DNA from 2 places in the Exiguobacterium sp. OS-77 genome. Region 1 is predicted to be linked to the other one. Evidence: riboswitches for the same ligand, from Rfam matches in the RefSeq annotation. Region 1 holds a riboswitch; the other holds the start of a gene.
The links. A riboswitch is a leader RNA that binds a small molecule or an ion and turns the genes downstream of it on or off. The one in region 1 is predicted to bind S-adenosylmethionine.
Positions count from the first base shown of each region.

Region 1 (4,628 bases):
GGCAGAAGTGCGAACATTTGCCCGACACCACTTTGAATCGATAACGTCCGGTCGAGTACACCTTGTTTCAACGGTTCGAAGTCGCTCGCTGGCGCAAATGCCTGCATGAGTGCGATGATATTATCCTGTGTCGTCACGGTACCGTCGAAGTCACAAAGAATCCGTACGGTCATGACTTGATCCCCCAAGCGTCGAGGGCGATCCGTAATTCTTCATGACGCGATGCTGCCGTCGATAGGGATTCATTTGCGAGTGCCGCATCGAGTGCCTGACGGAAAGCGGTGACACCAGCCGCAGCACCTTGCGGATGACCATGTACGCCGCCACCGGCGTTGATGACGGAATCGATCCCGAAGTCCCGTACGAGTTGAGCGACGAGTCCAGGATGAATACCGGCTGAAGGAACCGGGAAGATCGATTTCGTCTGACCGAGACGGGTCGCTTCGACCGCGATACCACGGGCGACATCCTTTGGCAAAGCGACATTGCCGTAAGGCGACGGGAATAGCGTCAAGTCTGCTCCAGCAGCACGCGGTAATGTGCCAAGTAAGACAGGAGCTGCGACTCCGTGATTCGGGCTAGCGATCAACGCACCGCTATAGGCCGGATGATTGAAGATTGGGACGTTGATTTCCGGATCACTTGCCAGTTCGCGTAAGACGTCGAGTCCGTATGTGAAGGTATTCAGCAAGAAAGCGGTCGCTCCAGCGTCAATCAATCGCTTGGCTTTATCCTTGAGCGTAAAGACGGGACCGCTGAGTGTGATTGCATATAACGCGCGTTTACCGGTCCGGTGGAAGTGAGCGTCGATGACCTCACGTCCAATTCGTGCCCGGTCAATCGTTGGCGTCAATGGATTGTCGTATAGGATCTCATCGTCCTTGACGAGATCAATCCCACCAGCGAGTTGTCCTTCGAGTTGATCACGAAGAAACGATAAATCGCGTCCGATGACTCCTTTGAAGATGCTCATTAATAATGGGCGATCTTCGACACCGATCAAGGAACGGACCCCTTCAATCCCGAATTTCGCACCTGGAAAGTCCGACGTAAATGTATCGGGTAGTAGCAATTCCGTTAATTTGATTTCACCGTCGAGTGAGAGTTTCCCGAAGACGGTCGTCAGAATCGCAGAAAAGTCGCGCGACACGTTATGTTCCGGATAACGAATCGTGATATATCCTTTGCCATCGCGCTCTTCGGTATGTACGACTTCCCCTTTGAACGAGGCGAGTTGTTGTTGTTCGAGATGATTCAGTTCCGTCCAAGAACCGACTGTCAGACCAAGCGCGAGTTGTTCAGCGCGCTGCTCGAGTCGATCACGGGCAGTCAATTGATAAGTAGCAGTGATATAAGCCATGTCTTTCCTCCTTCAACAAAAAAATGGTCTCTCGTCAGCGACAAGAGACCATGAATGATTCGAACGTGGACTCTTATCTGTCAGCTTAGTAGCTGCAAGAATTAGCACCGTGCCAAAAGGTCGGTTGCTGCGACATCGTAGGGCTTGTCCCTCCGTCTGCTCTTGATAAGAATTGGATGAAATTGTGAAATCTAATTGCAATTTTTACATGAGAATCGTGACTTGTCAAACTATTTTTAGAAAATTTATTTTTTTGGAAATACTCTTTCTATAGATGACTTAAAAATGATGTCCGTTTCTGCTTGATTTCGATTTGACAGCGAGGAAGTCGATTGCGTAAGATTCAAATCAATATCACACACGACAACTACATACGACTCTTATCGCGAGTTGGCAGAGGGAATTGGCCCGATGACGCCGCAGCAACCGACCACTAGGCACGGTGCTACATCCAACAGACGTTTCGTCTGAGAGATAAGAGGACGCAGTGACTTTTCTGCGCCTCTTTTCGATGACGAAAAGAGGCGCTTTTTCGTGTATCACATAGGGGGAAACTGAGATGACATATAAAGCATTCACAGAACAGGACGCGATTGATCGTGTTCGGACATTAGGACTGATCGGCGATGGAGCCGTCGAAGCAGAAGAGATTGGCGACGGGAACCTCAACCTCGTCTTTCGGATTCGAGAAGGCGAACATCGCTTGATTTTAAAACAAGCATTACCATATGCGAAGGTCGTCGGGGAGAGCTGGCCGTTATCGCTCGAACGAGCGTGGATCGAGCAATCCGCACTCCGTGAATTCGCGCGACATGCCGTACCGTTCGTACCACGTGTTTTTCATGCTAGTCACGAAGAGGCGTATACGGTCATGGAAGATCTTTCACATTTGACGATCGTTCGAAGCGGTTTACTCGCAGGTGAACAGTATCCGTTGCTTGCGGAACATATCGGTTCTTATCTCGCTCGGACGTTATTCCATACATCGGACTTTGCGCTTGGTCCGGTTGAAAAGAAACGTGTCGCCCGAACGTACTACAATCCAGACTTGTGCGACATCACGGAAAAATTAATCTTCACGGATCCGTTTCATGACGCGGAGACGAACGAGATTGAAGCCGGACTCGAAGAAGAGGTGGCACGTCTATGGGCAGACGATGAGTTGAAACGCGAAGTCGCAAAACTCGAAGCGCTCTTCATCACGAAAGGAGATGCATTGCTGCACGGCGATCTACATACAGGAAGCATCTTCGCCTCAGCGACGGAAACGAAAGTCATCGATCCTGAATTCGCCTTTTATGGTCCATTTGGATTCGATGTCGGACAGTTCATCGCCCACTTATTCTTCGCGGCATATCCGGATTACCCTACACGACGTGACGCCCGAATCAAGGATATCGATACGTTCTGGCTGACGTTCGCTTCAACGTTCCGTGCCTTATGGGAACGGGAAGCCGTCGAACCGTTCCAGGCACCAGGACTCGTCGATGATGTACTGAGCACGATCTTGCAGGATGCCCTTGGCTTCGCCGGTTGCGAATTGATTCGGCGGACGATCGGTCTAGCACTGGTCGCTGATTTAGAATCAATCAATTCAACGACGGAACGCTTAGAGCGGAAACGTCACGCTCTCCGTCTAGGAACAGCGTTAATCAAACGCCGTACAGAATGTCGGACATTCGATGATTTACGAAACTTTGACGTAACGGAGGAACTTAGCCGATGACTACATTCGTTCAAAGTATCCGTTACGAAGACCGTGTCTTGACGATTCTCGATCAGACACGTCTACCGCAGGAAGAGCACTATGAAGTCATTGCTGATCTCGCGCAAGCCGTTGAGGCGATTAAACAACTGCGCGTTCGGGGCGCACCTGCGATCAGTTTATTTGGGGGATTCGTGCTCGTTCAAGAAGCATACCGGTTTGAAGCGGCGCTTCCGGTCTACAAGCAAGCCTTGCTTGAGACATCGGCGACGTTACTCGCGACACGACCGACGGCCGTCAACTTGCGAAATGTCCTCGATCAATTGAATCCAATCATTCAAGACGGGACGTCGGTAGAAGAGATTCGCGAACGGTTGGAAAAACGGACGGTCGCTTTATACGACCAGGATGCGCAGACGTCACGTCAAATCGGGATTCATGCACTGGAATTATTCCAGTCAGGCGACCGGATTCTAACAATTTGTAATGCTGGATCGATTGCGACCGCTGCTTATGGAACAGCACTTGCGCCGTTCTACATCGCAAAAGAACGCGGCATTGAATTATCCGTTTTTGCGAGTGAGACGCGACCGTTACTGCAGGGAGCACGATTGACGACATGGGAGCTTCAACGTGCCGGGATCGATGTCACGTTAATTACGGACAACATGGTCGCCCATACGCTGAAAGAAAAACAGATCGATGCGATCATCGTCGGTGCCGACCGCATTACACGAAACGGAGATACCGCGAATAAAATCGGGACGTTCCAATTAGCATTGCTCGCGCAAGCTTTTGGTATTCCGTTTTACGTCGCAGCACCGCTCTCGACGTTCGACTTCTCGCTCGTTTCCGGAGACGCGATCGAAATCGAAGAACGTGATCCGCAAGAAGTGACGACTGTCCAAGGTGTCGCGACAGCACCGGAAGGCGTCGCTGTCTTCAATCCGGCGTTTGATGTCACACCACACACATTCATCACGGGCATCATCACCGAACTTGGTGTCATCACGCAACCGAATGAAGAAACGATTGAACAATTAACAGGGCTTCAACCCCTCGGATAAGGAGATATGTCATGAAAAAACTAGCTTACGCCGTCCTAGCACCGGCACTGTTACTAGCGGCTTGTGCGAATGGAGAAGCCACGACGACGAAGGTCGTTAAGGATGTACCAAAAGGGGTTCAATCAGACGTCAAGATCGCCGTGATCCGCAACCTAGCATCGGACGACCATACGAAACAATTCCTTGATGGCGCACGAAGTGAAGGCGAAGCGCTTGGCTTTAAAGTCAGCACGTTCATTTCGGAAGGTAACGACGTCAAGTTCAAGGAGCTTGTCGCGCAAGCGATTCAGCAAGATTATGATGGGCTCATCATCTCGCATGGTAAGGAAGACTACGCCTATGACATGATTAAACCAGCGGTCGACAAAGGGCTGAAGGTCGTGACGTTCGATACGGTCACGAAGAAAAAAGGAACGGCGTTAAAAGGTGTGACGGAAACGTTCCAAAACGATCATCAACTCGCGAAGCTATCGCTTGATGAAGTGACGAAGGTGAC
Region 1 covers NZ_DF239008.1:2,725,807-2,730,434, reverse strand. Annotated here, with positions in the region: gene EXG77_RS13925 (2-hydroxy-3-keto-5-methylthiopentenyl-1-phosphate phosphatase) at 1-173, opposite strand, end outside; gene EXG77_RS13920 (2,3-diketo-5-methylthiopentyl-1-phosphate enolase) at 170-1,360, opposite strand; SAM riboswitch class I at 1,431-1,532, opposite strand; SAM riboswitch class I at 1,738-1,841, shown strand; gene mtnK (S-methyl-5-thioribose kinase) at 1,920-3,086, shown strand; gene mtnA (S-methyl-5-thioribose-1-phosphate isomerase) at 3,083-4,132, shown strand; gene EXG77_RS13905 (sugar ABC transporter substrate-binding protein) at 4,144-4,628, shown strand, end outside.

Region 2 (4,628 bases), 2.6 Mb from region 1:
GTTGCAGCAGTCCATGAACGATTTTCTCGTTCTCCCGCTCGCCACCGAGTGACAAGAGACTTTTTCCAACAAAGTTCGCCCCCTCATTTTTTCCCGTATAGATCAACAGACAGCGATCATGGTCGATCGGTTTGAGCGTAAAGGTCATCTCGATCTTGAATATTTTAGCCAATGTGAATCCAATCGTATTTTGCTTGAAGTCCGGCTCGTTCGTATAGGCTAAATCGGTCACGATATAGGTTTCGAGTCGATTGCCCTGCATATACGTTTGGCGATAGGTCGAACCGACGACACCCGGTTTTCGTTCAATCACCTCGTGCTGGACGACATTTGGAATCAAACGCTGCAGTCGCGTGTGATCAAACAAGTGCCATGCTTCTTCAATCGGAATATCGAGCTGTCGTTCTTCTCTCCACGTAATCATACACCTGCCCCCTTTTTCTATAGAAATACCCTGTCATCCGGTCTTGTAACGTCCGGCGACAGGGCGAGAGCAGATTCTTATTTTACTGTGCTTGTTTCAAGGGCTGCACCGAGGAACTTCGCTAGTTCGAGCATACCGTAGCGTCCTGCAGCTGCCTCAGCATCCGAATTATAGTTCGTATTTGTATTGACGTCATACGTATAGATCGTACCTGACGTATCCTTAATGAACTCGATACCGGCGACCGCGATTTGGTTCGCTTGGAGGAATGCTTCATATTTTTCAATGATTGGGTCATCGAAGCCTTCAACGATTTGGAACTTCATCGGTGTTTGCGGTGCTTCTTCACCAACTGGGCAGAACAAGTCGTCGATTACACATGCATCCGCTGGGCAAAGCTCAAAACCTTCTGATGTATCGACTCGAACCGCGTAGACGAACTTTCCACCTACGAACTCACAACGTGTGATGTACGGTTCTGGTGCTTGAATATACTCTTGAATCAACGTGATGCCATCGACTGGTTCGTCGAATGTCGGACCGTCGAGATAAGCTTCAAGTGCTTCAATCGAGTGGAACAGCTGGACGCCGAGACCTTTCCCAGCCCGGTTATGTTTCGTGATGAATGACGAAACGCCAATTTCTTTTGCTGCTTGTACGATTTGATCGCGTCCGACGGCAGCCGTCGTCTTCGGTACACGAATCCCAGCCTTACGCAACGCCGTGTATTGATTGACTTTGCTGACTTCTAAACGAAGCGCACGCGTTCCATTAAAGACAGTCCGGTCATGCTCTTCTAACCAAGCGAGGACCCCTTCCGTCAACTCCGGCGCGTAACGATGCCCCCGCGTATGCGAAGAGGCACTCATGCGGCTGTAAAAGACGCCTTCTGGCGGCAGTTCGTCCAGCGGAACGATCCCTTCATTCAAGTGCCACTCTTCATACGGTAACTCGAGTTCTTCGAGACGTTTGATGAGATGGTCCGTCCATTCTTGATTTTCGTGGAGAATATGAATTTTTGTCATGATTGTTGACCTACCTTTCGTTTCGCTTCGACCAGTGGCATTACGTCACGAGCAAAGCGTTCCATTTCTTCGAGTTGTGGTGAGAATTGTAATAAGAGTAACGTGACACCAACAGCTTCGAATGCTAGAATCCGTTCAGCGATTTGTTCTGGTGTTCCGATTAAATTCGGACGTAGACCACGGTTCGAGACGGAATAATCGTTTCGTTCGACCTGTTGCTCCAGTTGCGATTTACTGATGAAATCCTGATAACCGGCATAACCGGCGCTGTCTTCCTTAACGTCCGTGATGCGTTGCCATTCAAGAAGTGCTTCTTCTTCCGTATCCCGACAAATGATGTAGGCCGCAAGACCGAAGCTCTCGAGCGGCGTTTGTCCCGTCGTTTCCCGGCGTACTTTCATATCATTGATTTTATGGGCTACTTCTTCAACAGTACCCCCATGCATGACATAAGCATCACAGTGTTCGACGATCGTTCGTTTTCCAGCTTCACTCTCTCCACCAGCGTAGAGCTTGATGCCTGGACGCTGGACTGGCTTCGGATGGAGTTCCGCCTGCTCGATCGTGTAGTGATGACCGGAGAAGCTATACGGTGACGCATCTGCCCATAGTCCTTTCATGACCGTGACGAACTCTTCCGTCCGAGCATAGCGTTCATCGTGCGCTGTGAAGATACCGTTGTATTGTTTCGCTTCCTCTGCCCACCACGCTGAAACGACGTTGAGCGTAAAGCGTCCACCACTCAACTGATCGATGTTTGCCGCCATCTTCGCTGTCGTCGCTGGATTATGGAACCCGGGACGAACCGCTGTCATGATCTCAAGGCGTTCCGTCGTTGCAGCAATCGCTGCTGCCGTCGTCCATGCCTCAAGACTCGGTTCCTTGATGCCTTTAATATCGTTCAAGTTCAGTTCCGCGATCAACGTCGTCGAGAAGCCGATCCGTTCTGCTGTTTGTGCGACTTGTTTCGCATAATCGAAGGTCGGTGGCATCTGTTCATCCTCGACATTACGTAACCATCCCCCAAAAATCGGTAACCAAAAACCATACTCCACTCCATCGTCCCCCTTATCATAAAAAAACGCTCTTTTCGAAGTTCGAAAAGAGCGACGGTATCTTGTCCTGTCCGCTCTTATCTTCGGAAGGTATCCCTTCCTGGAAGTAGCACCTTCCGCCACGGCGGGGTTGCTGAAGTGTCTTCGGGCCAGTCCCTCGACTTCTCTAGATAAGATGTGTTGCATTCATCGTACAAAATTCACTGAACTAAAGCAACTATTAAACCGTCTTTTCCCATCGGAATTATTTCGCACATAAAAAAATCCCGACGTAGTGTCGGGATCCGGTATTAATATGGTGCGACGAAATCTGATGTTGGCTCTGGCGTTTGTTCACCACGAACACGATCATAAAATTTTGCAAAGGTAACACTGAAATATGGTGTAATCCACAAGAATGCTAGGCCGAGGGTAACGATCCCTAAAAGAGCCCAACCAATAAACGACAGTAGCAGAAGGAATGCTTCCATTTTATGCCCGTCCATCATTTTTCGGGAGCGTGTAATGGCCTCTAAGATACCAATCGATGGTTCATCTCGCAAAATATAGAACGTTAGCATGTAAGAAAATGATTTAATGATTCCCGGTACGACTAATAGCAGTAACCATAAGAAGATAAAAAAGAGTTGTACGATGGCTAGACCAATCACTTTGAAAAACATACCATATGGTTCAAATAAATCCGTCACTTTCGTTTCTTCTCCGCGAGCAATCGACATCGCAATCCAAGTCCAACCGACTCCGACCGGGATCAATAAAATCGATACCAACGATACGACGAGATCCATCGTATTAGCTGGTTCATCTATATCTGATCCAAATAATCCAGGCACACCTTGAATGATACTAAACAGAATAACTGTTAGGACTGCGAATCCCCAACGACCGCTGAGCGAATCCTTCGCTGCTTTTTTTAATTGAGATGACATGAGTAAGGTCCTCCTTGAAAAATAAGTTCTCACCTTACTCTACGGCTAATAACTTCTAATGTTTCACTGCTTTTTCAATAATTTCCCCTCTTGTTTCTGTTTCAACCAAGCGCGCTCAAGTTGCCGCTCACACGCCGTGTATAACGAGCGTCGACCGTCGAGCCGTTCCATCGCGAATGGAATACCATGCTTTTTCGCCTGAGCGATGACATGTGCACTCGCTGCATGAGAGACACGGCTCGTCACGACGACAATCGCGTCCGACTTTTTGGCGAGACAAGCAATCTTTTTCGCGGACTGTGCGTCCCCTGCTAGATGAATTAATTCGATCCCCGTCGGCGCAAAGAACTCACGATAGACAGCGGTCTGTTGTTCGTTTCCAACGATAACAAGACGCATGCCTGTGAAGCGCGTGAAATCTAACGGTGTCTTATCAACGAAATCCATCAATTGTCCCGGTACGGCTGTTGTTACGATCGGTTCAATCGTTTGCTCTTTTGGCATACGGACGCGACGCTGCGCTTTTTTAGCTTTCGGCACCGGTTGCCGTTTCATTTTTCGTGCATACCGATTTGACTTTTTTGTTGTCACAGGCGTCTTCACTACCTGTTGTTCTATCGCTGACGGACGGTTGGATGATGCGTTGACGATCGGCTCTTCATACGTGAACGGATGCTTCCAAGCAATCGTTAATGTATCCTTCCGTCCCCGCCACATGACGAGATCGACAAGTTGCCCTGCTTCTAGTCGGAAATAGCGCATGTCTTCTACCGGTACAACATAATAGAACGATCGACACGGACCCGGACTTCCATGCCGTGCTCGAGATTCCAATCGCGGACGTCTCGTTCAGAAATATGACTGCCCGACCATTCTAGTAAAGTACCGCCTTTTAACCCCCGCTGAAACGTATAGGCATAACGTTGCTTGCGTACTGGCTCGACCTGTACTTGCGGTGGCATGACGATGGTCTGCTCTAGCTCTATTGCTTCATCTATGACCAATGTTTCTTGAACGTCGCGCGGTGCATAATACGCTGACATCTTGACCCATTCATCGATTCCGTTTACTTCGTCGAGCCAGAGTTGCCAATCTTCATACCGCTCCACGGCCGCTAATTTCATCTGTACCAATTCAGTTGCTCGTTCCATCACCTGTTGCATCATCCATGACCACTTCCTTTGCGTTTTTTTCA
Region 2 covers NZ_DF239008.1:114,173-118,800, reverse strand. Annotated here, with positions in the region: gene EXG77_RS00565 (hypothetical protein) at 1-424, opposite strand, end outside; gene EXG77_RS00560 (RimK family alpha-L-glutamate ligase) at 502-1,449, opposite strand; gene EXG77_RS00555 (LLM class flavin-dependent oxidoreductase) at 1,446-2,504, opposite strand; SAM riboswitch class I at 2,579-2,681, opposite strand; gene EXG77_RS00550 (DUF975 family protein) at 2,795-3,433, opposite strand; gene EXG77_RS16500 (DUF2325 domain-containing protein) at 3,497-4,195, opposite strand; gene EXG77_RS16495 (hypothetical protein) at 4,201-4,599, opposite strand.
Region 2: another riboswitch for S-adenosylmethionine. It lies ahead of EXG77_RS00555 (LLM class flavin-dependent oxidoreductase); the one in region 1 lies ahead of mtnK (S-methyl-5-thioribose kinase).